DNA from 3 places in the Massilia sp. WG5 genome. Region 3 is predicted to be linked to each of the others. Evidence: predicted binding sites of a transcription regulator. Region 3 holds the regulator's gene; each other region holds the start of a gene.
The links. The regulator FNR, encoded in region 3, switches genes on or off when oxygen is low (the NO sensors DNR and NnrR bind a similar motif). The targets are predictions, from matches to a motif close to TTGATNNNNATCAA.
Positions count from the first base shown of each region.

Region 1 (10,414 bases), 1.1 Mb from region 3:
CGGTCGCCGTCACCCCGCCCAGCAGCAGTTCGCGGAAGCGCGCGTGGCCGTAGCCGCCCATGACGAGCAGGCCGCAGTCCGCGCCGGCGGCGGCCGACAGCAGCGCCTTGCCGATATCGCCGCCGAGGGGGGACGAGATCGGCTGCGCCGCGACGCCTTGCCGCCGCAGCCAGGCCGCCAGGCCGTCGCAGGCCTGCGCGCCGGTCGACGGGTCGTCGCCGTCGTCGCCCAGGCCGATGACCGTGGCCCGGCGCGCCGCACGCAGCAGCGGCAGGGCGCCCGCGGCGGCGCGGCAGGCCTCGACGCTGCCGTCCCACGCCACCATCGCATTCCCGTCCATGGCACGGCCGTCGTGGGCGGCGGGCAGCACCAGCACCGGGCGGCCGCTGGTCAGCATCAGGTATTCCGGCAGGTCGTCCGGCATCGGCGGCTCGACGGCGCCGGCCTTGCTGACCACCACCAGGTCGCAGTAGCGCGCCTGCAGGGCCATGCCGGCGTCGGCATCGTCGTCGACCAGCCTTGCCTCGGCGGAATCGACGCCTTCCTCCGCGGCGAGCCGCTCGAAGCGCGCCAGCGCAAGCGCGGCGTCGCGGCGCAGTCCGGCGCAGCGCTCGGCGAAGGCGGGGCCGGCGGCCGCCAGGGTCGCCGGAGGGATGAAGCGGGAGACGCCGGTCGGGGCGCTGCCGATCAGGTGGGCGGCGCCGGCGCGCGCCAGGCGTGCGGCCAGCCGGATGCGGCCCTCGGCGCCGGCGCCCAGGTCCGCATGGACGAGGATGGTCTTGTAGCTCATGGTGCCCCTCGATGGTGGACGCGCCGTGGCGTGATTGCCACCTTAGCGCCAACGGCCCGAACTGGCAATCGTGCCTTGAACCGGGCCGCGACAAGTGATGTAAGCTTGGGTACGCTGCGCAGTATCCATCGGGAGACGGAAGCATGAGCACACGGAACCTGGATCGCTTCTTCATGCCGAAGTCGGTGGCCGTGATCGGCGCTTCCGCGCGGCCCGGCAGCGTCGGCGCGACCGTGCTGGCCAACCTCGCCGGCGCCGGCTTCCAGGGGACGATCTGGCCGGTCAATCCGAAATACCGCGTGCTCGCCGGCACGGCCGTCCATGCCGACGTCGCCGACCTGCCGCAGGCGCCGGACCTGGCCGTCATCTGTACGCCGGCGCCGACGGTGCCGGGAATCATCACCGTGCTCGGCGCGCGCGGCTGCAAGGCCGCGGTGGTGCTGAGCGCCGGCCTGGACGCCCCGGCCGCCGGCGGGCGCAGCCTGCGCCAGATGATGCTGGACGCGGCGCGCCCGCACCTGCTGCGCATCCTCGGGCCGAACTGCGTCGGCCTGCTGGTGCCCGGCGTGGGCCTGAATGCGAGCTTCGCGCCGGTGGCCGCCCTGCCGGGCCGGCTTGCTTTCGTGGCGCAGTCGGGGGCGCTGGTCACCGCCGTGCTGGACTGGGCGCGCGCACGCCGGATCGGCTTTTCCTGCTTCATATCGCTGGGCGACGCCAGCGACGTCGATTTCGGCGACCTGCTCGACTGGCTGGCCGGCGACAGCGGCACCGACGCCATCCTGCTGTATGCGGAGAGCGTGCGCGAGGCGCGCAAGTTCATGTCGGCGGGGCGCAGCGCGGCGCGCGCCAAGCCGACCGTGATCGTGAAGGCGGGGCGGACGGCCGAGGCCGCGCATGCCGCCTTCAGCCACACCGGCGCCCTGGCCGGCGCCGACCTGGTGGTGGACGCCGCCCTGCGCCGCGCCGGCATGTTGCGGGTGAGCACCACGAGTGACCTGTTCGACGCGGTCGCGATCCTGTCGCAGCCGCGCAGGCCGCGCGGCCCGCGGCTGGCGATCCTGACCAATGGCGGCGGCCCCGGCGTGATGGCGACCGACGCCCTGGTCGGCGCGGGCGGCAGGCTGGCGGCGCTGGAGCCCGCCACGCTGGCGCGCCTGGCGGCGGTGCTGCCTCCCACCTGGTCGCACGGAAATCCGGTCGATGTCGTCGGCGACGCCCCCGGCGAGCGCTACCGGGCGGCCCTGCAGGCGCTGCTCGAGGACGGCGAAACGGACGCGGTGTTGCTGATCCACGCCCCGACCGCGATCGTGCCGGCGGCCGACATCGCACGCTTGCTGCTGCCCTTGCTGCACGGCGCGGCCCGGCCGGTATTGTGCTGCTGGCTCGGCGGCGCCAGCGTGGCCCAGGCGCGCAGCCTGTGCATGGATGCCGGCGTGCCGGTGTTCGACACCCCGGAAGAGGCGGTGCGCGGTTTCCTCGAACTGGTGGACTACCAGCGCAACCAGCAGCTGCTGATGCAGGCGCCCCCGGCCTGCGTGACGGCGCCGCCGGACCGCGCGGCGGCGCGCGCGCGGGTCGACAGCCTGCTGGCGGCAGGGGTGCTGGCGGTGGGCGAGGCCGACGCCAAGGCCATCCTGGCGGCCTACGGGATACCGGTGGTGGCGACCGAGGCGGTCGGCGACGCCGATGCGGCGCTGGATGCCGCGCGCCGCATCGGCTACCCGGTGGCGCTGAAGATCCTGTCGCCGGATATCGTGCACAAGACCGACGTCGGCGGCGTGGTGCTCGATCTCGCCGACGATGCCGGGCTCGCGCGCGCTGCCCGGGCGATGCTCGAGCGCGTGCGCGGCGCCCTTCCGCAGGCCCGCATCGCCGGCTTCACGGTGCAGGCGATGGCGCGGCGCGCGCGCGCCCACGAGCTGATCGTCGGGATCGGCAGCGATCCGGTGTTCGGCCCGGTGGTGCTGTTCGGGCAGGGCGGGGTGGCGGTCGAGGTCACCGCCGACCAGGCCGTGGCGCTGCCGCCGCTGAACCGGGTGCTGGCGGCGGACCTGGTCGGCAGGACCCGCGCGGCGCGCCTGCTGGCGGGTTTTCGCGATTATCCGCGCGCCGACATGGATGCCCTGTACGAGGTGCTGGTGCGGGTCGGGCAGCTGGCGGCCGAGCTGCCCGAGCTGGCGGAGCTCGACATCAACCCGCTGCTGGCGGATGCCGGCGGGGTGGTGGCGCTGGACGCCCGCATGCGCCTGGCGCCGGCGCCGCCGGGGCAGGATCCGCTGGCCCGCCTGGTCATCCTGCCGTATCCGCAGGAACTCGAACGGCATGTCGACAGCGGCATCGGCCCGCTGCTGCTGCGCCCGATCCGCCCGGAGGATGCGCCGGCGCACGTCGCCTTCTTCCACGCCCTCAGGCCGGAAGACGTGCATTTCCGCATGTTCGGCATGATGCGCGAGCTGTCGGCGGCCCAGCTCGCGCGCTTCACCCAGATCGACTATGCGCGCGAAATGGCCATCATCGCCACCCGCAAGGGCGCGGCGGGCGCCGACGAGACGCTGGGTGTGGTGCGCCTGATGGCCGATCCGGACAATATCGCCGGCGAATTCGCGATCGTGGTGCGCCCGGACCTGCAGCGCAAGGGGCTGGGCCGGCTGCTGATGGACTGCATCCTCGATGTGGGGCGGGCGCGCGGCCTGGGCATCGTGCGCGGCGTGGCGCTGGCCGGGAACGAGGGCATGCACGCGCTGGCCCGGGCCTGCGGTTTCCGCCTGAGCGCGGCCGCGGACGGCACGGTGGAGATGGTCCTGCCCCTGCAGCCCGGCGCGGCGCGCTGACGGCGAACGGGCCGGCATCTCAGTGCGCGATCAGCAGCGGCACCTGCGCCTGGGTCAGCAACTCGCGCGTCACCCCGCCCAGCACCCATTCGCGGTAGCGGGTATGGCCATACGCGCCGATCACCATCAGCCCGGCGCCGCAGTCCCTGGCCAGTCCCATCAGGGCCTTGCCTTCGGAAGCACGGGTACGCTCGACCACCACCTCGACCTGGATGCCGTGGCGCGCCAGGTAGAGCGCCATGTCGGCGCCGGGCTGCTCGCCGTGCAGTGCGGACAGCGTGTCCGGGTTGATCAGGACCAGCTTGACGTTTTCGGCGCGGCGCAACAGGGGCAGGGCGGCGCTCAGCGCGCGCAGCGCCTGCAGGCTGCCGTCCCAGCCGGCGACGGCGGTGCCGGGGATCGGCTGGCCCTGGTAGCCGGGAGGAACCACCAGCACCGGCCTGGCGCCGTGCAGGGCCAGGTGTTCCGGCAGGCGGCGCTCGTGCGAGGGCAGGCCGGGGGAGGAGGATGCCTCGGCGTCCTGGCTCAGGACCACCAGGTCGGCGTAGCGCGACTGCAGCAGCAGGCCGTAATCGGTGGCCTCCTCGATGAGGCGCTCTTCCACGGATTCCACGCCGAGGCGGCGCGCCTGCTCGGTGAACAGGCGCAGGCGGGCGGATGCGGCATCGCGCACCGCATCGAAGTCTTCCAGCGGGACCGGGGCCGCCATCGATCCGGACAGCAGGGCGAACTCGATCCACGAGACGCCGGTCGCGGCGCTGCCGACGAGATGCGCGCCATGCTCGTTCGCCAGCAGGGCGGCGGCGCGCAGGCGGCTTTCCTGCCCGGGGCCATCATCGACGTGCATGAGAATAGTCTTGATCATGTCATTCCCCAGTAAAGTGTAGGCAAGATCCACTGTAAGCCCGCGCTATTCCATGTGTCTGCCCCGATTTTGATTTGCATCAAAAACACATGAACTTCCTGCGCACTTCCTGCCTTATGATTCCTGCATACGCGTGCAGCTGCACTGTCGAGGAGGCCACCATGCGGGGACTTGTGTATCACGGGCCGGGCCGCCGCAGCCTGGAAGAGCGGTCGCTGCCGGCGATCGACCATCCCGGCGACGCCATCGTGCGCCTGACCCGCACCACGATCTGCGGGACCGACCTGCACATCCTGAAGGGCGACGTGCCGACCTGCCAGCCCGGCACCACGCTCGGGCACGAAGGCGTGGGTGTCATCCAGGCCGTGGGCGGCTCCGTCACCGCCTTCAGGCCGGGCGAGCGCGTCCTGATCTCCTGCATCACGTCCTGCGGACGCTGCGATTACTGCCGCAGGGCCATGTATTCGCATTGCCTGGATGGCGGCTGGATACTCGGCAACCGCATCAATGGCACCCAGGCGGACTATGTGCGGATCCCGCACGCCGACTTCAGCCTGCACCATGTTCCGGACGGCGCCGACGAGGACGCGCTCACCATGCTCAGCGATATCCTGCCGACGGGCTTCGAATGCGGCGTCCTGAACGGGAAGGTCGCGCCCGGCTGCAGCGTCGCCATCGTCGGTTCCGGACCGATCGGCCTGGCCGCCCTGATGACGGCGCAGTTCTATGCGCCGGCGCTGCTGATCGTGATCGACCCGGACCGCCGCCGCCTGGAGGTCGCCCAGCGCTTCGGTGCGACCCACGTGCTGGCGCCCGACGCCGGCACGGTTGGGCGCGTGATGGCCCTGACCGGGGGGCGCGGCGCGGATACCGTCATCGAAGCGGTCGGCGTGCCGGCCAGCTTCGAATTGTGCGAGGAACTGGTGGCGCCGGGCGGCACCATCGCGAATATCGGCGTGCACGGCACCAAGGCCGACCTGCACCTGGAACGCCTGTGGTCGCACAACATCACGATCACCACGCGGCTGGTGGACACGGTGACCACGCCCCAGCTGCTGAGGGCGGTGGCGTCGCACCGGCTGGCGCCGGCCTCGCTGGTGACGCACCGCTTCCGGCTGGACCAGATGGAGGAAGCCTACGATACCTTCGGCCGCGCGGCGCAAACCGGGGCCATGAAGGTGATCATCGAGGTATAGCGGCACGGCTGTCGTGGCGATGTAAGGGAATTCGATCGTTTTCCTCGGGCTTCGCGGGTGGCGATCGAGTGCCGGATTCGAAGTCCCGGATCCGGTCGGCGCTGGAGGGGATCCTCATGATCATCGAAAAGATCTTGGTAGCAACGGACGGTTCGGACGTCGCGGTCCGCGCCGCGCAGATGGCGGTAGTTCTGGCGCACACCGGGGCCAGGCGGATGGTGGCGGTGTCGGTCGCACAGCCCCAGTTTTCCCTGGCGCCGGAGGCCTCGTCCATCCACGGCCTGGAGCCTGCCGCGGACCGCGCCCTGAAGGCGGCGCGTGCCCATGTCGAGACGGTCGCGCGCATCGCCAAGAGCGGCGGCGTGTCGTGCGAGGTGCTGGTGAAGCTGGCCTCGTCGCCGGGGCCGGAGATCGTGCAGACGGCGGAGGACTACGAGTGCGACCTGATCGTCATGGGCTCGCATGGTCCGTCCGCCGTGGAGCGCGGCTACGCCGGCAGCGTTGCCCAGTATGTGCTGGCGCGCTCGGCGATTCCGGTGCTGGTGCTGCGCGACCCGAGGGAGACGACGCAGCCGGAGTTCAGGGATGAACCGCTGTCCTGAGCGGTCGTGGCGGCGCGGCGCGAGCGCCCGCCTGGGCGCCGCGTTCGCGATCCTGTCCCTGGCCGCGGCGGCGGCGGGCGCCGCGCCGTCCTACCTGTCGGTGACCCCGGTGGCCGGGAAATACGCGGCCGCGGTCGACCTGAACGACGGTGGCCGTTACGCCGTGAACAATTTCGGTCCGGACATTCCGATCGAGCCGGCCTATATTTCCGGCCAGCCGCTGAACGAGAACGTCGACAGCCTGGGCGGGAACATCACCCGGATCCGCAGCATCAACAACAAGGGGCAGGCCGTCGGCGAATCGAGCACGGCGGACGGTTCCCTGCATCCCTTCTTCCATGCGTCCGGCCGCACCCAGGACCTGTCTGCCAGGTACGGGATCGGCAGCGTGAACGCGCTCAACGACCGCGGCGACATCACCGGCCAGACCACCGACCTGCGCGCGATGGTGATCCGCGACGGGCGCGTCGATGTCGTCGGCCCCGCCGGCAGCGTGGCGGGGGCCATCAACCAGGCCGGCGACATGCTGGTCGAGTACTACCCGCCCGGACGGGGCATCGTCACCTGCGTCTACAGCCACGGACGGTGCACCGACCTGCCGGCCTTCGGCACGCAATCCGTCGCCAGCGCGATCAACGACGCCGGCTGGGTCAGCGGAACCGCCACGGCCGGCGACGGCCGCCGGCACGGCTGGCTCTACGACGGCAGGACGATCGCCGACCTGACGCCGGCGGCCGCGAACGGGGCGGCCTACGACGTCAACGACCTGGGCCAGGTGGTCGGAACCATGGACCAGCGCGCCTTCCTCTACGCCGACGGCAGGCTGATCGACCTGAACACGTTCGTCGACCCGCAGGCCGACCTGCTGCTGACGTCGGCCTACGCCATCAATAACGACGAGCAGATCCTGGCCAGGACCTGCGACCGGGCGGGCGTATTCTGCTATGGGACCGTGCTCCTGAGCGGCATTCCGGCAGTGCCCGAGCCCCCGGCCGCCGCGATGCTGGTGCTGGCGCTGGGCTTGCTGGCCGCGCGCCGGGCGCGGCGCTGGCGGGTCCGGCCTCTACGGCCCGCCTGCCGCTTCAGGCCGGGGGGACCCGGTTGACGAGTTCTTCGCCGCGTTCGAACGCCGTGATGCTTTCGATCGTGGTCTGCATGATCTGTCCGATCGCCTCGACGGTAAAGAAAGCCTGGTGGCCGGTGACGATCACGTTGGGAAAGGACACCAGGCGCTGGATGATATCGTCGCGGATGATCGTCGAGGACAGGTCCTGGAAAAACAGATTCGCTTCCTGTTCATAGACATCGATCGCCAGTCCCCCCAGTTGCCCGGTCTTCAGCGCCTGGATGGCCGATTCCGTGTCCACCAGGCCGCCCCGGCTGGTGTTGATGAGAATGCTGCCGTGCTTGGCGCGCGCCAGCGTCTCCGCATTCACGATGCGCCTGGTCTGGTCGGTGAGCGGGCAGTGCAGGGAAACCACATCGCTGGACGACAGCAGCTCGTCCAGCGACACATAGCGAGCGCCCGCCGCTTCGAAAGCCGGATTCCGGTAGGGATCGTAGCCGACCACATGGCAGCCGAAGCCGCCCATGATCCGTGCGAAGATCACCCCGATCTTGCCGGTGCCGACCACGCCGACCGTCTTCCCGTGGAGGTCCACGCCCATCAGGCCATCCAGGTCGAAATTGCCGTCGCGCGTGCGGACGCTGGCGCGCGCGATTTTCCGGTTCACGGCGAGCAGCAGGCCGACCGCGAACTCCGCCACGGAATACGGCGAATAATCGGTGACGCGCACGACAGCGATCCCGTGCTGCCCGGCAGCGGCGACATCGATGTGGTTATAGCCGGTCGAACGGGTGGCGATCAGGCGGGTTCCCTGTCGCGCCAGGATCGCCAGCACTTCGGCATCGACGACATCGTTGACGAAGACGCAGACGGCCTCGCATCCTTCGGCAAGCGGGGCGTTCTCGGCGGTCAGCCGGTCGTCGAAAAAACGCAATTCGTGCCGGGCCGAGGCATTCGCCCGCGCCAGCATCGTCCTGTCATAGCGCCGCGCGCTGAACACTGCTGTTTTCATATTTCCTCCCGGTCAGACGATGAAGGTGCCGAGCTCAGGAAGGGCAGCGCATGCGCGAGCAGGGCTTCCGGCGCCTCCTCGGGAATGTAGTGGCCGCAGGGCAGCGCCGTTCCCGCCACCTGGTCCGCCACGGCCTGCCACTCCTGCAACGGTTTGAAGCAGCGCTGCACGACCCCGTCGCCGCCCCACAGCACGAGCAGCGGCATGCCGAGGCGCCGTCCGGCCGCGCGGTCGGCGCGGTCGTGTTCCAGGTCGATGCCGCTCGAGGCGCGATAGTCTTCGCAGATGCCGTGCGCGGCGCCGGGAAGCGCGATGCAGCGCTGGTATTCGGCCAGCGCCCGCGGATCGAAAGGCGCGAGCCCGGCGCTGCGGCGGCCCATGACGTCGGTGATGTAGGCGCGTGGATCGGCGGCGATCAGGCGTTCCGGGAGCGGCGCCGGCTGGATCAGGAAGAACCAGTGCCAGTAGGCGCGCGCGAACGCTTCGCCGGTCTGCTCGTACATCGCCAGCGTGGGCGCGATGTCGAGCAGGACCATGGCCTCGACGGCGTCCGGATGGTCGATGGCGAGCCGGTGCGCGACCCTGGCGCCGCGGTCGTGCGCCAGGACCTTGAAGCGCCCGAAGCCGAGCGCATGCATGACCGCGAGGATGTCGGCGGCCATGGTCCGCTTGCTGTAATTGCCGTGGTCGGCGGCGCCCGGCGGCTTGGACGAGTCGCCGTAGCCGCGCAGGTCGCAGGCGACCAGCGTGAAGCGTTCGGCCAGTGCCGGCGCCACCTTGTGCCAGATGGCGTGGGTCTGCGGATGGCCATGCAGCAGGACCAGGGGCGGGCCGCTGCCGCCGATCAGGGCATGGATGGCGACACCCGGCGCGACGTCGATGCTGCGTGCGCTGAAGCCGGGAAACAGGGAGGTTTGTGTCATGGCGCGCTCGGTCAAGATGGTCGACATCCGATTCTACTGCAGACCGCCGGGCCGATTCGATACAATGCCGGATGAATTCGCCACGTATCCAGGAAAGAGCCAGCGCGTGAACGCAATAGAAAAAGCCAGTGCAGTCGTCGCAAGAACCTTCCCGTTCTGGGTCCTCCTGTTTGCCTGCTTCGGCTTTTTCGCGCCGCAGCTCTTTACCGGCTATAAATCCTGGATCACGCCGCTGCTCGGCATCGTCATGTTCGGCATGGGGCTGACGCTGTCCGCGGCGGATTTCCGGGAAGTGTTCCGCCGGCCGCGGGACGTCGCCATCGGCGTGGTCGGGCACTACCTGATCATGCCGGGCATCGCCTATGTGCTGGCGATCGCGCTGCGCCTTCCACCCGACATCGCGGTCGGCGTGATCCTGGTCGGCTGCTGCCCGAGCGGCACCGCCTCCAACGTCATGACCTTCCTGGCCAAGGGCGACGTCGCGCTCGGGGTCTCGATCGCGGCGGTATCGACGCTGGTGGCGCCGCTGGCCACGCCGGCGCTGGTCTCGCTGCTGGCCGGCGAATGGATGGACATTAATACGCAGTCCCTGTTCATGGACATCGTGCAGGTCGTGATCCTGCCCATTGTGCTGGGGGTGGTCGCCAAGACCCTGTTCCGCAGGCAGGCGGCGGCCAGCGTGAAGGCCTTGCCGCTGGTGTCCACGATCGCGATCGTGCTGATCATCGCGATCATCGTCGGCCTGAACCGGCCGAAACTGTTCACCAATGGCCTGCTGATCCTGGTGGCGGTCATCCTGCACAACCTGCTCGGCTTCGCGCTCGGCTATCTGTTCGCCAGGCTGTTCGGCATGGACCTCGCCAAGCGCAAGGCGGTGATGCTGGAGACGGGCATGCAGAATTCCGGGCTCGGCGCCGCGCTGGCGGCCGCGCATTTCAACCCGCTGGCCGCGGTGCCGAGCGCCGTGTTCAGCGTGTGGCACAACCTGTCCGGCTCCGCGCTGGCGGCCTGGTTCGCGCGCAAGGCGGATTAGCGCCATCGTTTAGAATGGCCGGATGACGAAACCAAGCAGATCGAAGGCCGCCTCCAAGGCCGAGGAAGACGGCACCCGCGACCGGATCCTGAATGT
Region 1 is NZ_CP012640.2:245,201-255,614, forward strand. It holds gene AM586_RS01160 (universal stress protein) at 1-790, opposite strand, end outside; gene AM586_RS01165 (bifunctional acetate--CoA ligase family protein/GNAT family N-acetyltransferase) at 934-3,621, shown strand; gene AM586_RS01170 (universal stress protein) at 3,641-4,486, opposite strand; gene AM586_RS01175 (zinc-dependent alcohol dehydrogenase family protein) at 4,648-5,682, shown strand; gene AM586_RS01180 (universal stress protein) at 5,817-6,284, shown strand; gene AM586_RS01185 (HAF repeat-containing protein) at 6,268-7,389, shown strand; gene AM586_RS01190 (2-hydroxyacid dehydrogenase) at 7,367-8,362, opposite strand; gene AM586_RS01195 (alpha/beta fold hydrolase) at 8,359-9,285, opposite strand; gene AM586_RS01200 (bile acid:sodium symporter family protein) at 9,392-10,318, shown strand; gene AM586_RS01205 (TetR family transcriptional regulator) at 10,341-10,414, shown strand, end outside.
Region 1: a site for FNR is predicted at 4,556-4,569, ahead of AM586_RS01170 (universal stress protein). Genes of this name have one in related genera too.

Region 2 (10,414 bases), 2.8 Mb from region 3:
GCTGCTTCAGGTCGATCGACATGGGCTCAGGCCTTGAGCGCGACGGCCAGCTTTGCGCCGACCTGGGCGTTGTGCTTGACCAGCGCGATGTTGGTGGCGAGGCTGCGACCGTTCGTCAGTTCCTTGATGCGCGCCAGCAGGAAGGGGGTGACCGCCTTGCCCTTCACGCCCTGCTGATCCGCTTCGCGCAGGGCCTGGGCAATGATGGCGCCGATCTCTTCGTTCTGCATCGCCGCGGCTTCGGGCACCGGATTGCTGACCACCACGCCGCCTTCCAGGCCGAGCTGCCACTTGGTGCGGATGAAGCGCGCCTGTTCTTCCGGGGTGTCGAGCTGGAAGTCGGCCCTGAAACCGCTGTCGCGCGTGAAGAAGGCAGGGAAGGCCGCCTGGCCCACGCTCACCACCGGCACGCCGTGGGTCTCGAGGTATTCCAGGGTCAGGCCGATGTCGAGGATGGACTTCACGCCCGCGCACACCACCGCGACGCCGGTCTGCGCCAATTCCTGCAGGTCGGCCGAGATGTCGAAGCTGGTCTCGGCGCCGCGGTGCACGCCGCCGATGCCGCCGGTGACGAAGACTTCGATGCCGGCCAGCTTCGCGCAGATCATGGTGGCGGCCACGGTGGTGGCGCCGAGCTTCCCGGTGGCCAGGACATAGGCCAGGTCGCGGCGGCTGACCTTGATCGCTTCCTGCGACTGGCCCAGCAGCTCGAGCTGCTCGTCGGCCAGGCCGATGCAGATGCGGCCGTCGATGATGGCGATGGTGGCCGGCACCGCGCCGGCGTCGCGGATCACCTGTTCGACTTCGCGCGCGGTCTGCACGTTCTGCGGGTAGGGCATGCCGTGCGAGATGATGGTCGACTCGAGGGCGACGACCGGCTTGCCGGCGGCGCGGGCGGCCTGTACTTCAGGGGAAAACTGGAGGAAGGATTGCATGTTCAGTCCTGGGTGTTCGTGTTGATAAGAGTGTCGGGCCCGAGCCGCGGGTGCACCGTTTCCGGCACGCCGAGGGTCAGGGCCGACAGCTTCAGGCCGCGCCGGCAGGCCAGGCCGAGGTCGTCCGCATCCTGCAGCAGCGACCAGCATACGGCGGCCGCGAAGGCATCGCCGGCGCCGGTGACGTCGACCACCTCGGCGCCATGCGCGTACAGGCGCACGATCTGGTCTTCACCCGCGCCGCCGCGCGTGTACAGCACGCCCTCGGCGCCGCGCGTGACGATCAGGTCGCGCGCGCCCTGGGCCCGCACTTCGGCCACCGCCGCGTCGAGATCGGTCTCGCTGGCCAGTTCGCGCCCGACCCGCGCCGCCAGTTCGCCGCGGTTCAGGATCAGGACGCGCACGCCGGCGAGGTCGCGCGGCAGGCGCGCCATCTTCGGCTCGGACACCGCCACCAGCACCAGCGGCACCTCGGCAAGGCGCGCCTCGGCAAGCACCGCATCCACCGTCTCGAGCGGCAGGTTGAGGTCGGCCACCACCAGCGCGCTGGTCGCGATCCTGGCCTGGCTGGCGGCGACGAAGGCCGGATCGAGGCGGTCGTAGAGGGCCATGTCGGCCAGCGCGACCAGCATCTCGCCATCCTGGTCCAGCACCGCCGTGTAGGTGCCGCTGGCCACATCCGGGAGCTGCAGCGTGCCCCCGGTGTCGATGCCGAGGCTTTGCGCATGCGCGAGCAGGGCGGCGCCCGAGCTGTCCTTGCCGGTCGCAGTCAATAAAGCAACTGCCGTGCCCAGGCGCGCGAGGTTCTCGGCGATGTTGCGTGCGACGCCGCCGAAGGATTCGCTCTGGCTGGCGGGATTCGAGGTGTGCATCGCGATGTCGGCCAGCGAACGCAGTTTGCGGTCGAGGTTGGCCGCGCCGATGCAGGTGACGGGGCGGCGGTCCGGCAGGACGTAGGCGCGCCCGAGCAGCTTGCGCTCGCGGATCAGGCCGGCGATATAGCCGGCCACGGCCGAGCGCGACAGCCCCAGGCTGGCGGCCAGGTCCTGCTGCGCGATGAAGGGATTTGCGCGGATCAGCTCAAGCAACTGTTGTTTTTTGGAGTGCTCGGTCACGGTAGGGCCATTCAAACGAATATAAACAATTGTTTGAGATGTTAAACACTTGTTTGAGGGGCGTCAACGTAAAGCTTTGCCCCTGTTGCCGAGGCGGGCCCGGCGATGTATCCGAAGGCGATGGAACGGCACAGCCTATTTATACCTTATTCATATAAATCGAGCAAAAATTTGGTATTTGCCATACCAATCCACGATAATGCATGATCTGATTATTTTGGTGCACCGGATTCCCAATTCCGTGCGCCGGGCAGTACAGGCCGCCTCACCGGTCCACCCAACCTGAATACCTCATCCAGCGATATCACAAGGAAGCCATCCATGCTCAGCAACACCCCATTCGAAGCCGCCGACGTCATCCGCGCCCGCAAGCCCGGTTTTACGCCGCGTGTGGCGCTCATCCTCGGCTCCGGTCTCGGCGTGCTGGCCGAGCAGATGACGGACGCGGTGGCGATCAGCTACGCCGACCTGCCTGGCTTCCCGATCAGCACCGTGCACGGCCATGCCGGCGAACTGGTGCTGGGCACCCTGGCGGGCGTGCCGGTCGCCTGCATGAAGGGCCGCGGCCACTTCTATGAAGGCTACGGCGCCAGCGTGATGACTTCCGCGGTCCGTACCCTGAAGCTGATCGGCTGCGAACTGCTGTTCGTGACCAATGCCGCCGGCTCGCTGCGTCCGGAAGTCGACGCCGGCAGCATCGTCGTGCTGACCGACCACATCAACCTGCTGCCGGGCAGCCCGATGGCCGGCCCGAACGACGACCGCTTCGGCCCGCGCTTCTTCAGCATGGCCAACGCCTACGATGCCGAGACCCGCGAGATGGTGAAGGCCGTGGCCGCGGAGAAGGGCATCACCCTGCACGAAGGCGTCTACCTGTCGACCCCGGGCCCGCACTTCGAGACCGCCGCCGAGATCCGCGCCTTCCGCACCATGGGCGCGGATATGGTCGGCATGTCGGTGGTCCCGGAAGTGATCGCCGCCCGCCATTGCGGCCTGAAGGTCGCGGGCATGTCCGCCATCACCAACCTGGCCGAAGGCCTGACCCCGTTCCCGCTGTCGCACGAGCAGACCCTGAAATATGCTGCCGTGGCGGCCAAGGACCTGGTGGCGCTGCTGCACGCATTCATCGAACGCCTGGGCGCAACCGCCAAGGCCTAACACGTCGTCCCCGCGCAGGCGGGGATCCAAGTTTGTCGGGTAGTCGAAACGCACGTAAGCTTGGGTTCCCGCCTCCGCGGGAACGACGGTAGAAAAGAGAGATATTTTTATGTCACGCGCATTCATCCTCCTGCTTGACTCCTTCGGCCTCGGCGCGCTGCCCGACGCCGACAAGTACGGCGACACCGGCGCCAATACCCTCGGCCACATCGCCGCATGGGCGGCAAAAGAGGGCAAGCCGATGTCGCTGCCGACCCTCGAAAAGATCGGCCTCGGCGCCGCCGCGCACAAGGCCAGCGGCGCATGGCCGGCCGGTTTCGAACAACGCGAGGGCTTCAGCGGCGCCTGGGGCGTCGCCCGCGAGCAGTCGACCGGCAAGGACACGCAGAGCGGCCACTGGGAAATCGCCGGCGTGCCGGTGCTGTTCGACTGGGGCTACTTCCCGAAGACCGTGCCGTCCTTCCCGCAAGAGCTGACCGACAAGCTGCAGGAGATCACCGGCGTGGCCGGCTGGCTGGGCAACTGCCACGCTTCCGGCACCACCATCATCAACGAGCTGGGCGACGAGCATGTCGCCAGCGGCAAGCCGATCCTGTACACCTCGGCCGACTCGGTGCTGCAGATCGCCGCGCACGAAGAGCACTTCGGCCTGGAGCGCCTGTACGAAGTCTGCGAAGCAGCCTATGAACTGGTCAAGCCCTACAACATCGGCCGCGTGATCGCCCGTCCTTTCGTCGGCAGCAACGGCAACTACAAGCGCACCAGCAACCGCCACGACTACGCCGTCCCGCCGGTCGCGCCGACCCTGCTGGACCACGTCAAGGACGCCGGCGGCGAGGTCATCGCGCTGGGTAAAATCAGCGACATCTTCGCGGGCCAGGGCGTCACCCAGCTGATCAAGGGCGCCGACAACATGGCGCTGTTCGACCGCCTGCTGGAAGTGGCCGACACGGCTGCCGACAAATCGCTCACCTTCGTGAACTTCGTCGACTTCGACATGCACTTCGGCCACCGCCGCGACGTGGCGGGATATTCGAACGCACTGCACGAACTGGACGCGCGCCTGCCGGACTTCATCGCGAAACTGAAGGAAGGCGACCTGGTCGTGATCACCGCCGACCACGGCTGCGACCCGACCTGGCCCGGCTCCGATCACACCCGCGAACACATCCCGATGCTGTTCTTCGGCCCGGCCGCGCCCGCGCAGGAACTGCCGGTGGCCGACACCTTCTCCGATATCGGCGCAACGCTTGCCAAACACCTCGGCGTCAAACCTCTCTCGAACGGAACTGCCCTGCTATGAGCCCGAACCTCGATTTCAAACGTAATACGGCCATCGGCCTCGACCTGGGCTGGATCAACCACCTCAAGGTCAACCGCAACGCCGCCGACCGCCGCGCCGCCAGCCTGGCGAACCGCCGCACGGTCAAGAAGGACTACCAGGCTGCCTGGCTGGTGAAAGCCATCCAGTGCATCGACCTGACCACCCTGTCCGGCGACGATACCCCGGGCCGCGTCGAGCGCCTGTGCATGAAGGCGATGCGCCCGCTGCGCACCGACCTGATGCAGGCACTGGGCCTGGACAACCTGACCACCGGCGCCGTCTGCGTGTACCACGAGATGATCACCCCGGCCGTGCAGGTGCTGAAGGGCCGCCTGCCGATCGCCGCGGTGTCGACCGCGTTCCCGGCCGGCCTGTCGAGCATGGAAACCAAGCTGCGCGAGATCGAACTCTCCGTGGCCGCCGGCGCGACCGAGATCGATATCGTGATCACCCGCCAGCACGTCCTGACCGGCAACTGGCAGGCGCTGTACGACGAGATGCTGGCCTACCGCCAGGCTTGCGGCGAAGCGCACGTGAAGGCGATCCTGGCGACCGGCGACCTGGTCACGCTGGAAAACGTGGCCAAGGCCTCGTGGGTCTGCATGATGGCGGGCGCCGACTTCATCAAGACCTCGACCGGCAAGGAAGGCGTGAACGCGACCATCCCGGTGTCGCTGGTGATGGTGCGCGCGATCCGCGAATACTACGAGCGTACCGGCTTCAAGGTCGGCTACAAGCCGGCCGGCGGCGTCAGCACCGCCAAGTCCGCGCTGCAGTACCTGACCGTGATGAAGGAAGAGCTGGGCAACGAATGGCTGCAGCCGCACCTGTTCCGCATCGGCGCCTCCAGCCTGCTGACCGACATCGAGCGCCAGCTCGAGCACCATGTCACGGGCTTCTACTCGGCCGCCCACCGCCACGCGCAACCTTAACGTCAAAAATTCACGGATTCGTCATGCCGACTATTAAAGAGATTCTTCAGACTATGGATTACGGTCCCGCACCCGAAAGCACCAAGGAAGCGCAAGCGTGGCTGGACCAGCATGGCCGCCGCTTCGGCCTGTTCATCGACGGCGCCTGGCTTGACGCCACGGAGACCTTCGGCTCCTTCAACCCGGCCGACGGCAGCGAACTCGCCCAGGTGACGCAAGCCACCGGCGACGACGTGGAGCGCGCCGTCGCGGCTGCGCGCCGCGCCCAGCCGGGCTGGGTCGCCATGGGTGGCCACGGCCGCGCCAAGGTGCTGTATGCGATCGCCCGCCTGCTGCAGAAGCACGCGCGCCTGTTCGCGGTGCTCGAGACCCTGGACAACGGCAAGACCATCCGCGAGACCCGCGATGCCGACCTGCCGCTGGCCGCGCGCCACTTCTACCATCACGCGGGCTGGGCCCAGCTGCAGTCGGAAGAATTCGCCGACTACCGCGCCGTCGGCGTGGTCGGCCAGATCGTGCCGTGGAACTTCCCGCTGCTGATGCTGGCATGGAAGATCGCACCGGCGCTGGCCGCGGGTAACACCATCGTCTTCAAGCCGGCCGAGTTCACCTCGCTCACGAGCCTGCTGTTCGCCGAGATCTGCCAGCAGGCCGGCGTGCCGGCGGGCGTGGTCAATATCGTCACCGGCGACGGCCGCGTGGGCGAAGCCATCGTGAACCACCCGGGCATCGACAAGCTGGCCTTCACCGGCTCGACCGAAGTCGGCCGCATCATCCGCAAGGCCACCGCCGGCACCGGCAAGAAGCTGTCGCTGGAACTGGGCGGCAAGTCGCCCTTCATCGTCTTCGAAGATGCGGACCTCGACGCCGCCGTCGAAGGCCTGGTCGATTCGATCTGGTTCAACCAGGGCCAGGTCTGCTGCGCCGGCTCGCGCCTGCTGGTGCAGGAATCGGTCTACCCGCGCTTCATCGCCAAGGTCAAGGCGCGCATGCAGAACCTGCGTGTCGGCTCGCCGCTCGACAAGTCGAACGACATCGGCGCGCTGGTCGATCCGGTGCAGCAGCAGCGCATCCACGGCCTGGTCGAAGCGGCCCGGCTCGAGGGCTGCGAAATCTGGCAGCCGGCCTGCGAAGCGCCTGCCGCCGGTGCCTGGTACCTGCCGACCCTGATCACCGGCGCCTCGACCTCGGCGGCCGTGGCCCAGACCGAAATCTTCGGCCCGGTGCTGGTGGCGATGAGCTTCCGCACCCCGGGTGAAGCGGTCCAGCTGGCCAACAACACCGTCTACGGCCTGGCCGCCTGCGTCTGGACCGAGTCGATCAGCCTGGCGCTGGACGTCGCCCCGGCCATCAAGGCGGGCGTGGTGTGGATCAATACCGCGAACCAGTTCGACGCCGCCTGCGGCTTCGGCGGTTACAAGGAATCGGGCTTCGGCCGCGAAGGCGGCAAGGAGGGCATGTACGAGTACTTGACCCCGCTGGCGGAAGACCGCCGCCCGGCCGCGCCGCTCATCGCCGAGAAGGGGAAAGTGAAGCAGTCGGAAGAGGGCAACCCGTTCGCCGTCGACCGCACCGCCAAGCTCTACATCGGCGGCAAGCAGGCCCGCCCGGACGGCGCCTACAGCCGTGCGATCGTGGGTGCGAACGGCGCCTTCCTGGCCGATATCGGCGAAGGCAACCGCAAGGACATCCGCAACGCCGTCGAAGCCGCGCACAAGGCGGCCGGCTGGTCCAAGGCCACCGCGCACAACCGCGCGCAGGTGCTGTACTACATCGCCGAGAACCTGGCCGTGCGCGCCGACGAATTCGCGTCGCGCATCGCCCAGCAGACCGGTTCGAAGAACGCCGCCGCCGAAGTCCAGGCCTCGATCGAGCGCCTGTTCTACTGGGCCGCCTGGGCCGACAAGTACGACGGCCTGGCGCACCAGCCGCCGATGCACGGCATCACCGTGGCGCTGAACGAGCCGGTCGGCGTGATCGGCATCGTCTGCCCGAACGAGAATCCGCTGCTGGGCTTCGTCTCGCTGGTGGCCCCGGCCCTGGCGCTGGGCAACCGCGTGATCGCCGTGCCGTCGGAAGCGCATCCGCTGTCCGCGCTGGACCTGTACCAGGTGCTGGACACCTCGGACCTGCCGGGCGGCGCGCTGAACATCGTCACCGGCTCGGCTGACGAACTGGCGCGCACGCTGGCCTCGCACTTCGACGTCGACGCCGTGTGGCGCCACGACGGCTCGGCGGAAGGTTGCGCCGAAGTCGAGCGTCTGTCGGCCGAGTCGCTGAAGCGCACCTGGACCGGCGGCGCGAAGGGCCGCGACTGGTTCGATCCGAAGCAGGCTTGCGGCAAGACTGTGCTGCAGCATGCGTCGCAAGTCAAAAACGTCTGGATCCCGTACGGCGTCTGAGGGAACCTCGATAAACCTACTGCGCGTTGGATTGTTGGCCTGCGATGCTCGCCGTACCGAATGTACGGCTGCGCTTCTCGGCCAACACTCCTTCCGCTCGCTACGGTTTCTCGAGGTCCCGATACGTTCGTAAAAAATTGAAAGAAGCATTATGTTTTTACCCCAAGAAATCGTCCGCAAAAAGCGCGACGGCGGCATCCTGAGCAAGGAAGAAATCCAGTTCTTCGTGCGCGGCATCCCCAACGGTGACGTCACCGAAGGCCAGATCGCGGCCCTGGCGATGGCCGTCTACTTCAACGACATGAACATGGACGAACGCGTCGCCTTCACGCTGGCGATGCGCGATTCCGGCCAGGTCATGGAGTGGAAGTCGCTGAACCTGCCGGGACCGGTGGTCGACAAGCACTCGACCGGCGGCGTCGGCGACGTCGTCTCGCTGATGCTGGGCCCGATGATCGCGGCCTGCGGCGGCTTCGTGCCGATGATCTCGGGCCGCGGCCTGGGCCACACCGGCGGCACGCTGGATAAATTCGATTCGATCCCGGGCTACTCCACGGTACCCGATCCGGACCTGTTCAAGAAGGTCGTGAAGGAAGTCGGCGTCGCCATCATCGGCCAGACCGCGCAACTGGCGCCGGCCGACAAGCGCTTCTACAGCATCCGCGACACCACGGCCACCGTGGAATCGGTGGCGATGATCACCGGCTCGATCCTGTCGAAGAAACTGGCGGCGGGCCTCGACGCGCTGGTCATGGACGTCAAGGCGGGCAGCGGCGCCTTCATGCCGAGCTACGAGAAATCGGTGGAGCTGGCCGAGTCGATCGTCAAGGTCGGCAACGGCGCCGGCACCAGGACCTCGGCGATCCTGACCGGCATGAACGAATCGCTGTGCCCGGCCGCCGGCAATGCGGTCGAAGTGCGCGTCGCGATCGACTACCTGACCGGCAAGTCGCGCCCTGCGCGCCTGCACGAAGTCACGATGGCGCTGTGCGCCGAGATGCTGCTCATCTCCGGCCTGGCAGCGAGCCTCGACGAAGCCCGCGCCAGGCTGCAGCACGCCCTGGATTCGGGCGAAGCCGCCGAGCGCTTCGCGCGCATGGTCACCGCCCTGGGCGGCCCGGCCGACCTGATGGACAAGCCGGACGCCCACCTTGCCAAGGCGCCGATCGTGGTGCCGGTGCCGGCCCTGGCGTCGGGCTACGCGTATTCGACCGACTGCCGCGGCCTGGGCCTGGCCGTGGTTGCCCTGGGCGGCGGCCGCGTGCGCCCACAGGATCCGATCGACTTCGCCGTCGGCCTGACCGACCTGGTCGAGCTGGGCGATAAGATCGACGCCGGCCAGCCGCTGGCCATGGTGCATGCGCGCACCCGGGAAGCAGCCGAGCAGGCCGTGCGCCAGGTGCAGGCGGCTTACCGCATCGCGCTCGATGCGCCGGCTGCGCAGCCGATGATCTACAAGACGATTCGTCCGTAAACCACTACCGTCGTCCCCGCGCAGGCGGGGACCCAAGTTCATCATGAAATACGACAAACTGATCGACGAAGCCCGCGCCGCCCGCGAACTGGCCTACACGCCGTACTCGAAGTTCAAGGTCGGCGCCGCGCTGGAATGCAGGGACGGCCGCATCTTCCGCGGCTGTAACGTCGAAAATGCTTCCTACGGCCTGTGCAACTGCGCCGAGCGCACGGCCTTCTTCTCGGCCATCGCCCACGGCTACAAACCCGGCGACTTCACGGCCCTGGCCGTGATCGGCGACACCGAGGGCCCGATCGCCCCTTGCGGCGCCTGCCGCCAGGTGGTCCTGGAACTGGGTGGCAACGAGCTGCCGGTGGTGCTGACCAACCTGAAGGGCGACCTGATGGAGACCACCGCGGCCGCTCAATTGCCGAATGCCTTCGGTGGCTGGGACCTGCAGAAATAATCGGGAAAAGCCGGCGGGACCTCTATCCTATTCGAAACGAATAGTGCGCTGCGCATGGATGAGTTGCGGTAGTGTTTATTAACTCCGATGCAACAAATTCGAGAGGATCCCGCCCGGTCTGCCGCTGATGTCGGCACAGGATGACCGGGCGTTTTCATGTTCTTCGACAGCGATGTCCTGTTCATAAAAAACCATGAAAAACACCTGTGCTTCACTTGCCGTCGCGCTCGCGGCGGTTTTCGCCTCCATCAACCCGGCACAAGCGACTGTCATCGACTTCAACGGCCTTTCCGGTGCTCCTTATCCGGGAGGGTATGCGGCGTATGGCGGTCTCTATACCTACATCGAAGGTCCGGTGAGCCTGCAAGGCTTTACTTTCGTGCCGACCAATCCCTATCCGTATCAGTATTTCGCGGGCGATCTCAACGCCCTTATTTTTTGCTATGGCTGGAACGATCATTGCGCCGCGAATGCTACCGATTACCTGTTGAGCTCGGCGACGCAGTCGATCCGGCGCAGCGACGGCGGTGTGTTCAAGCTGAACGCGTTTGACCTCGGCAATTATGTCGACGACGACGACGCCAGTCCGGCCCAGTCCAGCTTCCTGGTCGAAGCCCGGCGCGCCG
Region 2 is NZ_CP012640.2:4,523,222-4,533,635, forward strand. It holds gene AM586_RS20225 (LysR family transcriptional regulator) at 1-22, opposite strand, end outside; gene AM586_RS20230 (pseudouridine-5'-phosphate glycosidase) at 27-935, opposite strand; gene AM586_RS20235 (carbohydrate kinase) at 938-2,050, opposite strand; gene xapA (xanthosine phosphorylase) at 2,372-3,208, shown strand; gene AM586_RS20245 (phosphopentomutase) at 3,318-4,511, shown strand; gene deoC (deoxyribose-phosphate aldolase) at 4,508-5,464, shown strand; gene AM586_RS20255 (aldehyde dehydrogenase family protein) at 5,488-7,866, shown strand; gene deoA (thymidine phosphorylase) at 8,018-9,340, shown strand; gene AM586_RS20265 (cytidine deaminase) at 9,384-9,788, shown strand; gene AM586_RS20270 (PEP-CTERM sorting domain-containing protein) at 9,982-10,414, shown strand, end outside.
Region 2: a site for FNR is predicted at 2,104-2,117, ahead of AM586_RS20235 (carbohydrate kinase). Genes of this name have one in related genera too.

Region 3 (10,414 bases):
GTAGACCGAACCGTAGGGGTTCAGCAGCGGATCGCCGGTGCTGATGAAGAGCGCGTCGAATTCCTCGGCCAGCGCGCCGGCATCCATCACGCTGGCGGCCTGGGTCAGCTTCAGCCACGCCTCCTGGAGCGCCCGTCCGTCTTCGTCGATGCCGTCGGCGTCGAGCGGCTCGGCCTCGGCCAGGGCGGCCAGCAGGCCGGCGTTGGGCGGCGCCAGCATAAGGCGCGCGATCAGTGCGTAAAAATCGGCCCTGGCCTGGTCTTCATCGGACAAGGGCAAGGCCATCGTTTGTATAGGCGCGGATTCCTGAGGCACTGAGCGACACTCCCGTTAGCAAATCTATACTGAAAGTGTAGTACCAGGCTCCCCGGAGGGCGCGCACGGTTGAACTTCCTGGCCTGTCTACTTCATGCCGGCCGCATGCATCAGCACCCGGATCAGCCAGGCGACCACGCCCAGCGCCGCCACCCCGCCCAGCCACAGGGCAAGCATCCAGCCGAGGCGCCGCAGCCATAGCGACGCCATCAGTGATAACCCTCGCTGTCCACGACCTTGCCGCGGAATACGTAATAGGACCAGGCCGTGTAGGCCAGGATCAGCGGCAGCACGATCAGCGTGCCGACCAGCGCGAAGCCCTGGGTGGCGGGCGGCGCCGCCGCCTCCCAGATCGTGATCGCGGGCGGCACGATGTGCGGCCAGATGCTGATCGCCATGCCGACAAAGCCCAGCAGCGTCAGGGCCAGCGCCGCGGCGAAAGGCTGGCGGTGCGGATGCCGTTTCAGCGACCACAGCAGCCAGAACGCCGAGGCCGCCACCAGCAGCGGCACCGGCGACAGGATCAGGAGGTTGGGGAAGCTGAACCAGCGCTCGGCCACCTGGTGCTGGGACAGCGGCGTCCACACGCTGACCACCGCCACCGCCGCCAGCAGCAGCAGGGTGAAGGTCCGCGCCAGCCTGACCATGCGCTGGTGGAGCTCGCCCTCGGTCTTCATCACCAGCCAGGTCGCGCCCAGCAGCGTGTAGGCGATCATCACCCCGCAGCCGGCCACCAGCGGGAAAGGCGCGAACCAGTCGAGCGGCCCGCCGGCGTAGCTGCGTCCCGACACCGGGATCCCGGACAGGAAGGCGCCCAGCGACACGCCCTGGAAGAAGGCCGCCGTCATCGAACCGCAGATGAAGGCCAGGTCCCAGACCGGGCGTTCGCGGTCGTTCGCCTTGAAGCGGAATTCGAAGGCCACGCCGCGGAAGATCAGGCCCACCAGCATAAAGATCAGCGGCAGGTAGAGGCCCGGCAGGATCACCGCGTAGGCGACCGGGAAGGCCGCCAGCAGCCCCTCGCCGCCCAGCACCAGCCAGGTCTCGTTGCCGTCCCAGATCGGCGCCACCGAGTTCATCATCACGTCGCGCTCGCGCCTGCCCGGCACGAAGGGGTACAGCATGCCGATGCCGAGGTCGAAGCCGTCCAGCACCACGTACATGAAGACGGAAAAGAAGATGATGCCGGCCCAGACTGCGGTGATGTCGATGTCCATATCAGGTCATGTTGTCTTCGTTGACGGAAGCGTCCGGCTCGGGCACCGACAGCGGCCGCGCCGGCGTGCGTCCCCTGCCCGGCCCGCCCTGCGGCGCGCGGGCCAGGTCGAAGGCCTGCGGGCCCTTGCGCACCAGCCGCAGCACATAGGCGATGCCGACCCCGAACACGAACAGGTAGGCCACCACGAATACGGCCAGGCTCAGCGCCAGCGGGCCGACGGAAATCTTCGATGCGGCGTCCGCGGTGCGCAGCACGCCGTAGACGATCCAGGGCTGGCGTCCGACCTCGGTGGTGATCCAGCCGGCCAGCACCGCCAGCAGGCCGGCCGGCCCCATCCACATCGCCATGCGCAGGAACAGGCGCTGCTCGAACAGCCGTTTTTTCACCCGCAGCCACAGGCTCCAGGAGCCCAGCGCGATCATCAGGAGACCCAGCCCGACCATCACGCGGAAGCTCCAGAAGAGAATCAGGGAATTCGGCCGCTCGTCCTTCGGGAATTCCTTCAGGCCCTTGATCTGGCCGCCCCAGCTATGGGTCAGGATCAGGCTGCCGAGGCGCGGGATGCCGACGGCAAATTTCGTTTCCTCGTCCTTCATCGACGGAATGCCGAACAGCAGCAGCGGCAGCGGCTTGTCGCCCTCGTTCTGCCAGTGGCCCTCGAGCGCGGCGATTTTGGCCGGCTGGTGCTGCAGGGTGTTCAGGCCGTGCATGTCGCCCACAACGGCCTGGACCGGCGCCACGATCAGGACCAGCCACATCGCCATCGACAGCATGGTGCGCACCGCATCGTTGCCCCGCCCTTTCAGCAGGTGCCAGGCGGCCGAGCTGCCGACGAACAGCGCGGTCGACAGGAAGGCGGCGATCGACATGTGCACCAGCCGGTAGGGAAAGGAGGGATTGAAGACGATCTTCAGCCAGTCGACCGGCACCATGCGGCCCTCGACGATGGCATAGCCCTGCGGGGTCTGCATCCAGCTGTTCGAGCCGAGGATCCAGGTGGCGGAAATCAGCGTGCCGAGCGCGACCATGCAGGTGGCGAGGAAGTGCAGCCCGGGTCCGACCCGGGTCCAGCCGAACAGCATCACGCCCAGGAAGCCGGCTTCCAGGAAGAAGGCGGTCAGCACCTCGTAGGCCAGCAGGGGTCCGGTGATGGACCCGGCGTAGTCGGAAAAATAGCTCCAGTTGGTGCCGAACTGGTAGGCCATCACGATGCCGGAGACGACACCCATGCCGAAGGTGACGGCGAAGATCCTCAGCCAGAAGTGGTACAGGTCGACGAAGACCCGGCGCTTCGTCTTCAGCCAGCACAGTTCCAGCACGGCAAGGTAGCTGGCCAGGCCGATGGTAATGGCCGGGAACAGGATGTGGAACGACATCGTAAACGCGAACTGCACGCGCGCCAGGTCCAATGCCGCCAGTCCGAACATGAAAGTCCTCCCGTGATGTCGTGTCCCGAATCTAGCATGGGCCAGTGTGCGCACGATTGGCAGGATGACAATGCTCGCCCCCGCCGGGCTGTTGGAAATGACACGAAGTACAAACAAGTCCTTGACTAAAAGCCAAGGAGACGGCCCCGTGCGTGGCGACGGGCCGTATAATCCGGTATCGACCGCCATCCGACTCTTCACTTCCGATGATCCAGGCTATTTCCATCCAGAATGACAGCAGGCCCCTGAACGTCTCGGCGCTGAAGGCCAGCTGCGCAGCCTGCAGCATGCACCAGCTGTGCCTGCCGATGGGCCTGGAAAATGCGGATATCGACCGCCTCGACAAGATCATCGGCCGCCGCCGCCGGCTCGAGCGCGACGAGGCGCTGTACAAGATGGGCGAGCCCTTCCGTAACCTGTACGCCGTGCGCTTCGGGCATTTCAAGACCTACCAGGTGAACGCGGCCGGCGAAGCCCAGATCACGGGCTTCCAGATGGCCGGCGAGCTGCTCGGCATGGATGCGATCAGCGGCGACCGCTATCGCTGCGATGCGGTGGCGCTCGAGGACAGCGAAGTCTGCGAGATCCCCTTCGCCAACCTGGAAGAGCTGTTCGGCCAAGTCCCCGCCCTGCTGCGCCATTTCCACCGCATCATGAGCAACGAGATCACGCGCGAGCAGAATGTCATGCTCTTGCTCGGCAATATGCGCGCCGAGCAGCGCTTCGCCGTTTTCCTCGTCAACAAATCGGCCCGCTACGCCGCACGCGGCTATTCGCCCACCCAGTTCGCCCTGCGCATGTCGCGCGAAGACATCGGCAACTACCTGGGGCTCACCATCGAAAGCATCAGCCGGCTGCTGTCGCGCTTCAAGAAAATGGGACTGGTGGCGATCGACAAGCGCGAAGTGAGCCTGCTCGACCTGCCGCGCCTGAAGGCGATGGCGGCCGGCACCGAGCAGTGCAGTCCGATGGCGTGAGCCCGGCATGGCGTCCGGCTGCCGCCCAGGCCGCGCAAACCCCAGGCAAGTCAACCTACTTGACGCTGGGAATTGGCGTCGCAACAACTCGGCCTGACTGCATTTCTCCTTTTTCGACAAAGAGTCGTTGCGGCTTTGCGACCGCAAAGCTTACCATCGGCCAGGCGGACAGAGCAGTGTCCACCATCTTTGTCGGTTTCTGGAGAAACAGTCATGACCAAGCGAAGAAACTTCCTTCGGATTGCCTCCCGCGTGGGCGTCTCCGTATGCGCCGGCGCGGCGCTTCCATGGCTCACGAGGGCCCAGGCCGCGACCAGCGCGAACGTGCATTACATCGATCCGACAGTCGCCGGCCCGGGCGACGGCACGCTTGCCAGCCCGTTCCGCTCCTGGACCAGCGTTTCCTGGACGCCCGGCCACACCTATCTGCAGAAACGGGGCACGACCTATTCCGGTGTCTTCCAGCTGTCGGCGAGCGGCGTGCCGTCCCAGCGCATCACGATCGGCGCCTATTACCGATCCGACGGCAGCGACGATGCGTCAAGGCCAAAACCGGTCATTGTCCTGCCGGCCGCGCCCACCGCGCCGGCCGACGGCGCCTCGATCGCGGTGTTGAAGCAGGAGCGCGATTTCGTCACCTACCGCAACCTGGACATCCGGAACAGCGCCTTGCCGGAAGCCAGCGACGCGGCGATCATCTGGCTGGGCAATAACTGCGTGTTCGACAACTGCAGGCTGACATCGAACTGCGCCGGCGTGTATATGTTCAATAAAAGCCACACGACCGTCTCCAACTGCGTGCTCGACGTCATCAGTAACAGCGCCACATATGCCAACCACGGGATCCTGGTGGCCGCGAACCTCACCGTCGACGACATCCGCCTGCTCAACAATACCGTCCGCCACCACGGCGGCGGCACCGGGAGCTCGCACGGCATCCGCTGCGAAACCTACAGCAGCGACACCTTCCTCACGCATCTCGTGATTCGCGGGAACCGCGTTTCTCCGCCGACCGGCGTCGCCTACAGCACGAACCCCAGGGCGATCGGCGTCTACCTGGTCCAGGGGGCCGGCGCCACCTTGGACAAGAATACCGTAAGCGGGATGCTCACCGGCATCCTCATCAACAGCGGCGATGGCAACTACGTCGGCAACAATAACTGCAGCAACAATATGAATTTCGGCATTCATATCAGCGGGCTCGCCAGGAATTACATGATCGAGAACAACGTCTGCAATGCGAATGGCGGGGATTTTGGTCCGAGCTGGTACGGACGCGGCATCGAGCTGACCTCGGCGGGGCCGGATGCCGTATCGGGGCACACGATCCGCTACAACACCTGCAAATCCAACCGCAACTACGGCGGCCCGCTGGACAATGGTTCGGAAGGGGTCGGCATCGGCCTGGATAACGGGACCAGCAAGTGTTCGATCTACGGCAACGTCATCTCGAAGAACGAGGGAAACGGCATTCAGGTGTACGGCGGCGGCGATCCGGCCAGGTGGCCCGACACGGGCGGCCATACGATCAGTTCCAACAAGATGGATTCGAACTGCAGCTTCTCCAGGCTGAACCGGCGCAGCGGAGGAACGACGCCCAGTTCATTCCAGGCGCACATCGCGCTGGTCTATGTCTACGGCAGCCCTACCCTCGTTGCCAAAAACGCTTTCTCGGGAAGCACCAGCATGAAGGTCTACACGGATGGCTCGGACTCGAACGTTACCGTCGCCTGATATGCATGGAAACTTGCCAAGCGCCGGACATCGGCGCACGATGAGTTCATCGGCTTTAACCACCCACGAGAAGGAGACTGGCGATGATCAAGGTGAGCGTGATGTATCCGAATGGCCCCGAGGCCCGTTTCGACGACGCCTACTACCGTGAGCAGCACATGCCCATGGTGAAGAAGCTGATGGGCGACTACTGCAAGTACTACACGGTCGACAAGGCGATCGCCGCCGGCCCGTCCGCCCCGGATGCACCCTACATCGCCATGGGCCACCTGTTCTGCGATTCCGTCGACGCCTTCCAGGCCGGCTTCGGGCCGCACACGAAGGAGATCATGGCCGACATCCCCAACTACACCAACCAGACGCCGGTGATCCAGATGAGCGAGGTGGTGGTCGGCTAAGCGACAGCCTCAGCCGCCGTCGCTTCCGGCAATGCCGGGAACGACGGCGCAAGCTTGCAAGGTCAAGCCTTCTTCTGCCGGGCGATCCAGCGATCGACGATCTGCCCCAGCACGTCCAGCGGCACCGACCCGTTTTTCAGCACCACGTCATGGAAGGCCGGCAGCGAGAACCTGTCGCCCAGCTCCTGCTTCGCTTTATCGCGCAGTTCGATAATGCGCAGCATGCCGATCATGTAGGCGCAGGCCTGGCCCGGCCAGGCGACATAGCGCTCGACTTCCTGGGCGCCGATGCCGTAGTCGATCGCCTGCTGGCGCGTCCATCCCTTGCTGTGCAGGCCGGTGTCGACCACCAGGCGCCGGGCGCGGAACAGCTCCGAGCCGAGCGCGCCGAGCAGGCCCGGGACATCCCCCTGCTTTTCATCTCCGTACCAGCCCTGCTCCACCGCCAGCCGTTCGGCGTACAGGCCCCAGCCTTCGCTGTGGGCGCTGCCGCCGCCGAAGATGCGCTGGGCGCGGAACTTCGGCAGGTCGGTCCGCTCCTGCTGGATCGCCAGCTGGAAGTGGTGGCCCGGCACCGCCTCGTGGTAGGACAGGCTGCGCATGCGGATCACGTCGAAGCTCGGGCCGCGCAGCGGCACCCAGAAGATGCCGGGGCGGCTGCCGTCCGGCGCCGGCAGCGAATAATGCGCGGCGGCCGAGGCTTCGGTCAGCGCCGGCTCGCGGCGCACCTCGACCGGCGCGCGCGGCTTCAGGTTGAACAGGGCATTGCTGCGCTGCTCGGCGTCGGCCACCATCGCCGCGTACTTCTGCAGCAGCTCGGGACGCGGATCCGCTTCTCCCTTCGGCTCGAAGCTGGCGTCCAGCTTCTTCATGCGCTCCTCGATCGAGCCTTCGGTGTAGCCGAGCGAGCGCAGGTGGCGGTCCATCTCGCCCTCGATGCGCGCGACTTCGCGCAGGCCGATCTCGTGGATCTGCGCGGCCGTGAGGTTCGTGCTGGTGTAGGTCTTCAGGGCCTGCTGGTAGGCGTCCAGTCCGCCCGGCAGGCGCGCGATGCCGGCGGTATCGGAGGTAGCCGGGTGGATCTCGGCCATGAAGGCCTGTACGCGCCGGTAGGCCGGGCGGATCTTCTCCTCGACGATGCGGGCGGCGCTCGACACGGCCTTGGCGCGCACCGGCTCGGCCACGTCGGACAGCTTGGCGAGGCGCTGGTCGAGCGTGGTGACCAGCACGTTCTGGTCCGCCGCCGGTTTCAGGAACAGGTCGACCTGGTACTGGGCGCGCTCGAGGATGAAGCGCGGCGGCAGGAAGCCTTTCGCGGCCGCTTCCCTGGCGCGTTCCAGGGCCTCGTCCATGCGCTGTCCGACCTGCTCCAGGCGCGCCATGTAGCTGCTCAGGTCCGCGGCCCGGCGCAGCGGATGGGTGGTGGTCATGAAGTTGACCAGCCCGACCTGCACGCCGCCGAACTGGTTGAACACGAAGCGGTAATCCTCGAAGGGCTCGCTGGCGATGGTGTTCGCCAGGCTCCAGCGCATCACCGAGGCCGAGGTGCGCTGCTCCTCGCTCAGCGGACCCGCCAGGAAGGCGTCCAGGCGCGCCACGCCGGTCTTCGCCATGTCGACCATCTGCTGGCGCTGCGCGCGGGTCTGCGGCGTCAGCTGGCGGTCGAGGGCCGCCTGTTCGGCGCCGTCGAAGTACTGGGTCGAGGTGGCGGTCTGCGGATTGGCGCGGACCCAGTCTGCGGCGAAGCGGTCGGCCCAGCTGTCGAAGGCCTTGTCGGGCTTGTCGGCGGCCTGCCTGGCGGCAGACTTGGCGGGTTTGGCGTGCTTGTCGGCCGCGGTGGCCGCGGTGGCCGGATGCATGGCGGCGAGGGCCAGCGGCAGGAACAGCGACGCAATGGCGGTGCGCAGGAGGCGCGAACGGGTCTGGGGCATGTGTCTCTCTTGTTTATGTTTTTACTTGCGGAAATCTATCACGCTCCCCTGTCCTGTGGAAAGATGAGCACGAAGCGGGTGCCGCCGGCGCCGCTCTCGACCCGGACCTCGCCGCCGTGCAACTGCAGGATGCTGCGCACGATGGCCAGGCCGAGGCCGCCCGATTCGCCGGCGCCGTGGCGCGCCGGATCGGCGCGGTAGAAACGCTCGAACAGGTGCGGCAGGTGTTCGGGCGGAATCGGCGCGCCGAGGTTGTGGACCGAGATCTCGACGCTGCCGGCGCCGGCCGCAGCGGCCGCAGTGGCGACCGTGATCGCGGTGCCCGGCGCCCCGTAGCGCACGGCATTGCCCAGCAGGTTGGCCAGGGCCCGGCGCAGCAGCTCGCGGTCGGCGGCGAGCGTGCCCTGCGCCCCGTTCAGCAGGCGCATGCCGCGCTCCTCGGCCATGCCCTCGAAGTACTCGCACAGCTGGGCGGCCAGGCCATGCAGGTCGACGGCCTCGCGCACGACCGCGGCCGATGCCTGTTCGGAGCGCGCCAGGAACAGCATGCTGTCGATCATCCGCGCCAGCCGCTCGTACTCTTCCTGGTTCGACACCAGCAGGTTCTGGTAGTCCTCCACCGTGCGCGACCGGCTCAGGGCCTGCTGGGTCTGGCCCATCAGGTTGCCCAGCGGCGTGCGCATCTCGTGGGCCAGGTCTTCCGAAAAGCGCGCCAGCTGGACGAAGCCGGCCTCGAGCCGCGCCAGCATCCCGTTGAGGGCCGTGCGCAGCTCGCTCAGCTCGCGCAGCTCGCTGGCGTCGTCGAGCCGCAGCGACAGGTGCCGGACATCGATGGCGGCGGCGCGCGCGGCCAGGCGCCGCACCGGCCGCAGGCCGCGCACGCCGATCGCCAGGCCGAGCAGGTATGCCAGTCCGGAACCGGCCACCAGCGCCCCCCACAGCGTGCGGCGATAGGCCCCCAGCATGTGTTCGCGCCCGGCCAGCAGCGTGCCGGCGACCAGGGTCAGCCCGCCGCCGCCGGGGCCGGGCACGTGCATCCAGGCCAGCCGCAGCGGCTGCGCGCCGTCCAGCGTGCGCAGGGCGATCCTGCCGTCGCCGTGCGGCAGGCGCGGCGCCGGCACCCCAACCGGGTCGATCGCGATCCGTACCTGGCCGGCGTCGTCGACGATCCACAGCAGGCTGTCCCGGTTGCCCATCATGTTCTCGTACAGGCGCGGGCGGCGGCGCAGCGCCTCGAGATCGGCGCTGTCCTCGAGCAGGACGCGCATGCGGTCGACCCGTCCCGCCAGCGCCTGGTCGTCGCGCCATGCGATCTCGCGCTCCAGCGATGCGTACAGGAAGGCGCCGATCGCGCCCAGCAGCAGGGCGCTGCTGAGCGCGAACATCAGGGCCAGGCGCTGGCTGAGCGCCCGCGGCCACCCCATCAGGCCTGCGCCTCGAGCACGTAGCCTACCCCGCGCACGGCGTGGATCAGCTTGCGCGGATACGGATCGTCGATCTTGGCGCGCAGGCGGCGCACGGCGACATCGACGACGTTGGTATCGCTGTCGAAGTTCATCTGCCAGACCTGGGATGCGATATAGGTGCGCGACAGCACCTCGCCCTGGCGGCTGAGCAGCAGGTGCAGCAGCGCGAATTCCTTGTTGGTCAGGTCCACGCGTTCGCCCTGGCGGATCGCGCGGCGGCGCAGCAGGTCGAGCTCGAGGTCGGCCGCCTGCAGGCGCTCGGCCTCGCGCCCGGTCCGGCGCCGCAGCAGCGTCCTGACCCGCGCCAGGAATTCGGCATACGAGAAGGGCTTGACCAGGTAGTCGTCGGCGCCGAGTTCCAGGCCCTTGACGCGGTCCTCGACGGCGTCGCGCGCGGTCAGGAACATCACCGGGGTGGCCGAATCGCGGCGGATCAGCCGGAGCAGCTCCCAGCCGTCGACGCCGGGCAGCATCACGTCCAGCACCACCAGCTCATAAGGGTTGCTTTCGATGAGGCGCCGCCCCTGGTCGCCGGTGACCGCCACCTGCACCAGGTAGCCGGCCTCCTGCAGTCCTTTGCGCAGGTAGCCGGCGGTCTTCTCTTCGTCTTCCACAATCAGGATCGTCATGGCCGCTAGCTTACCGCGCCGAAGGACTTTTCCGCTTACAAATCTGTAATCCAACTGTCATCCGGGCGACGGCGGCGGCCGGCTAGCATGGCGGCATGAAAACATTGATCCAACTGCTGGCCGCCGCCGCGCTGGCCGGCGCCGCCCCCGCCCCGCATGCCGCAACACCGAATCCGCTGAGCGTGCACGTCCTGAACCTGCAGGACGGCCTGCCCTCGCCCGGCGTCGAAGTGGTGCTCGAAAAACAGGAAGACGGCCGCTGGACGCTGCTGAACAGCGCCGTCACCAACGAACAGGGCCGCATCCCCGCCCTTTTCC
Region 3 is NZ_CP012640.2:1,304,105-1,314,518, forward strand. It holds gene AM586_RS05645 (molecular chaperone) at 1-273, opposite strand, end outside; gene AM586_RS05650 (DUF2474 domain-containing protein) at 403-525, opposite strand; gene cydB (cytochrome d ubiquinol oxidase subunit II) at 525-1,532, opposite strand; gene AM586_RS05660 (cytochrome ubiquinol oxidase subunit I) at 1,534-2,961, opposite strand; gene fnr (fumarate/nitrate reduction transcriptional regulator Fnr) at 3,168-3,938, shown strand; gene AM586_RS05670 (right-handed parallel beta-helix repeat-containing protein) at 4,152-5,672, shown strand; gene AM586_RS05675 (EthD family reductase) at 5,756-6,070, shown strand; gene AM586_RS05680 (DUF885 family protein) at 6,133-8,001, opposite strand; gene AM586_RS05685 (heavy metal sensor histidine kinase) at 8,040-9,425, opposite strand; gene AM586_RS05690 (heavy metal response regulator transcription factor) at 9,425-10,096, opposite strand; gene uraH (hydroxyisourate hydrolase) at 10,192-10,414, shown strand, end outside.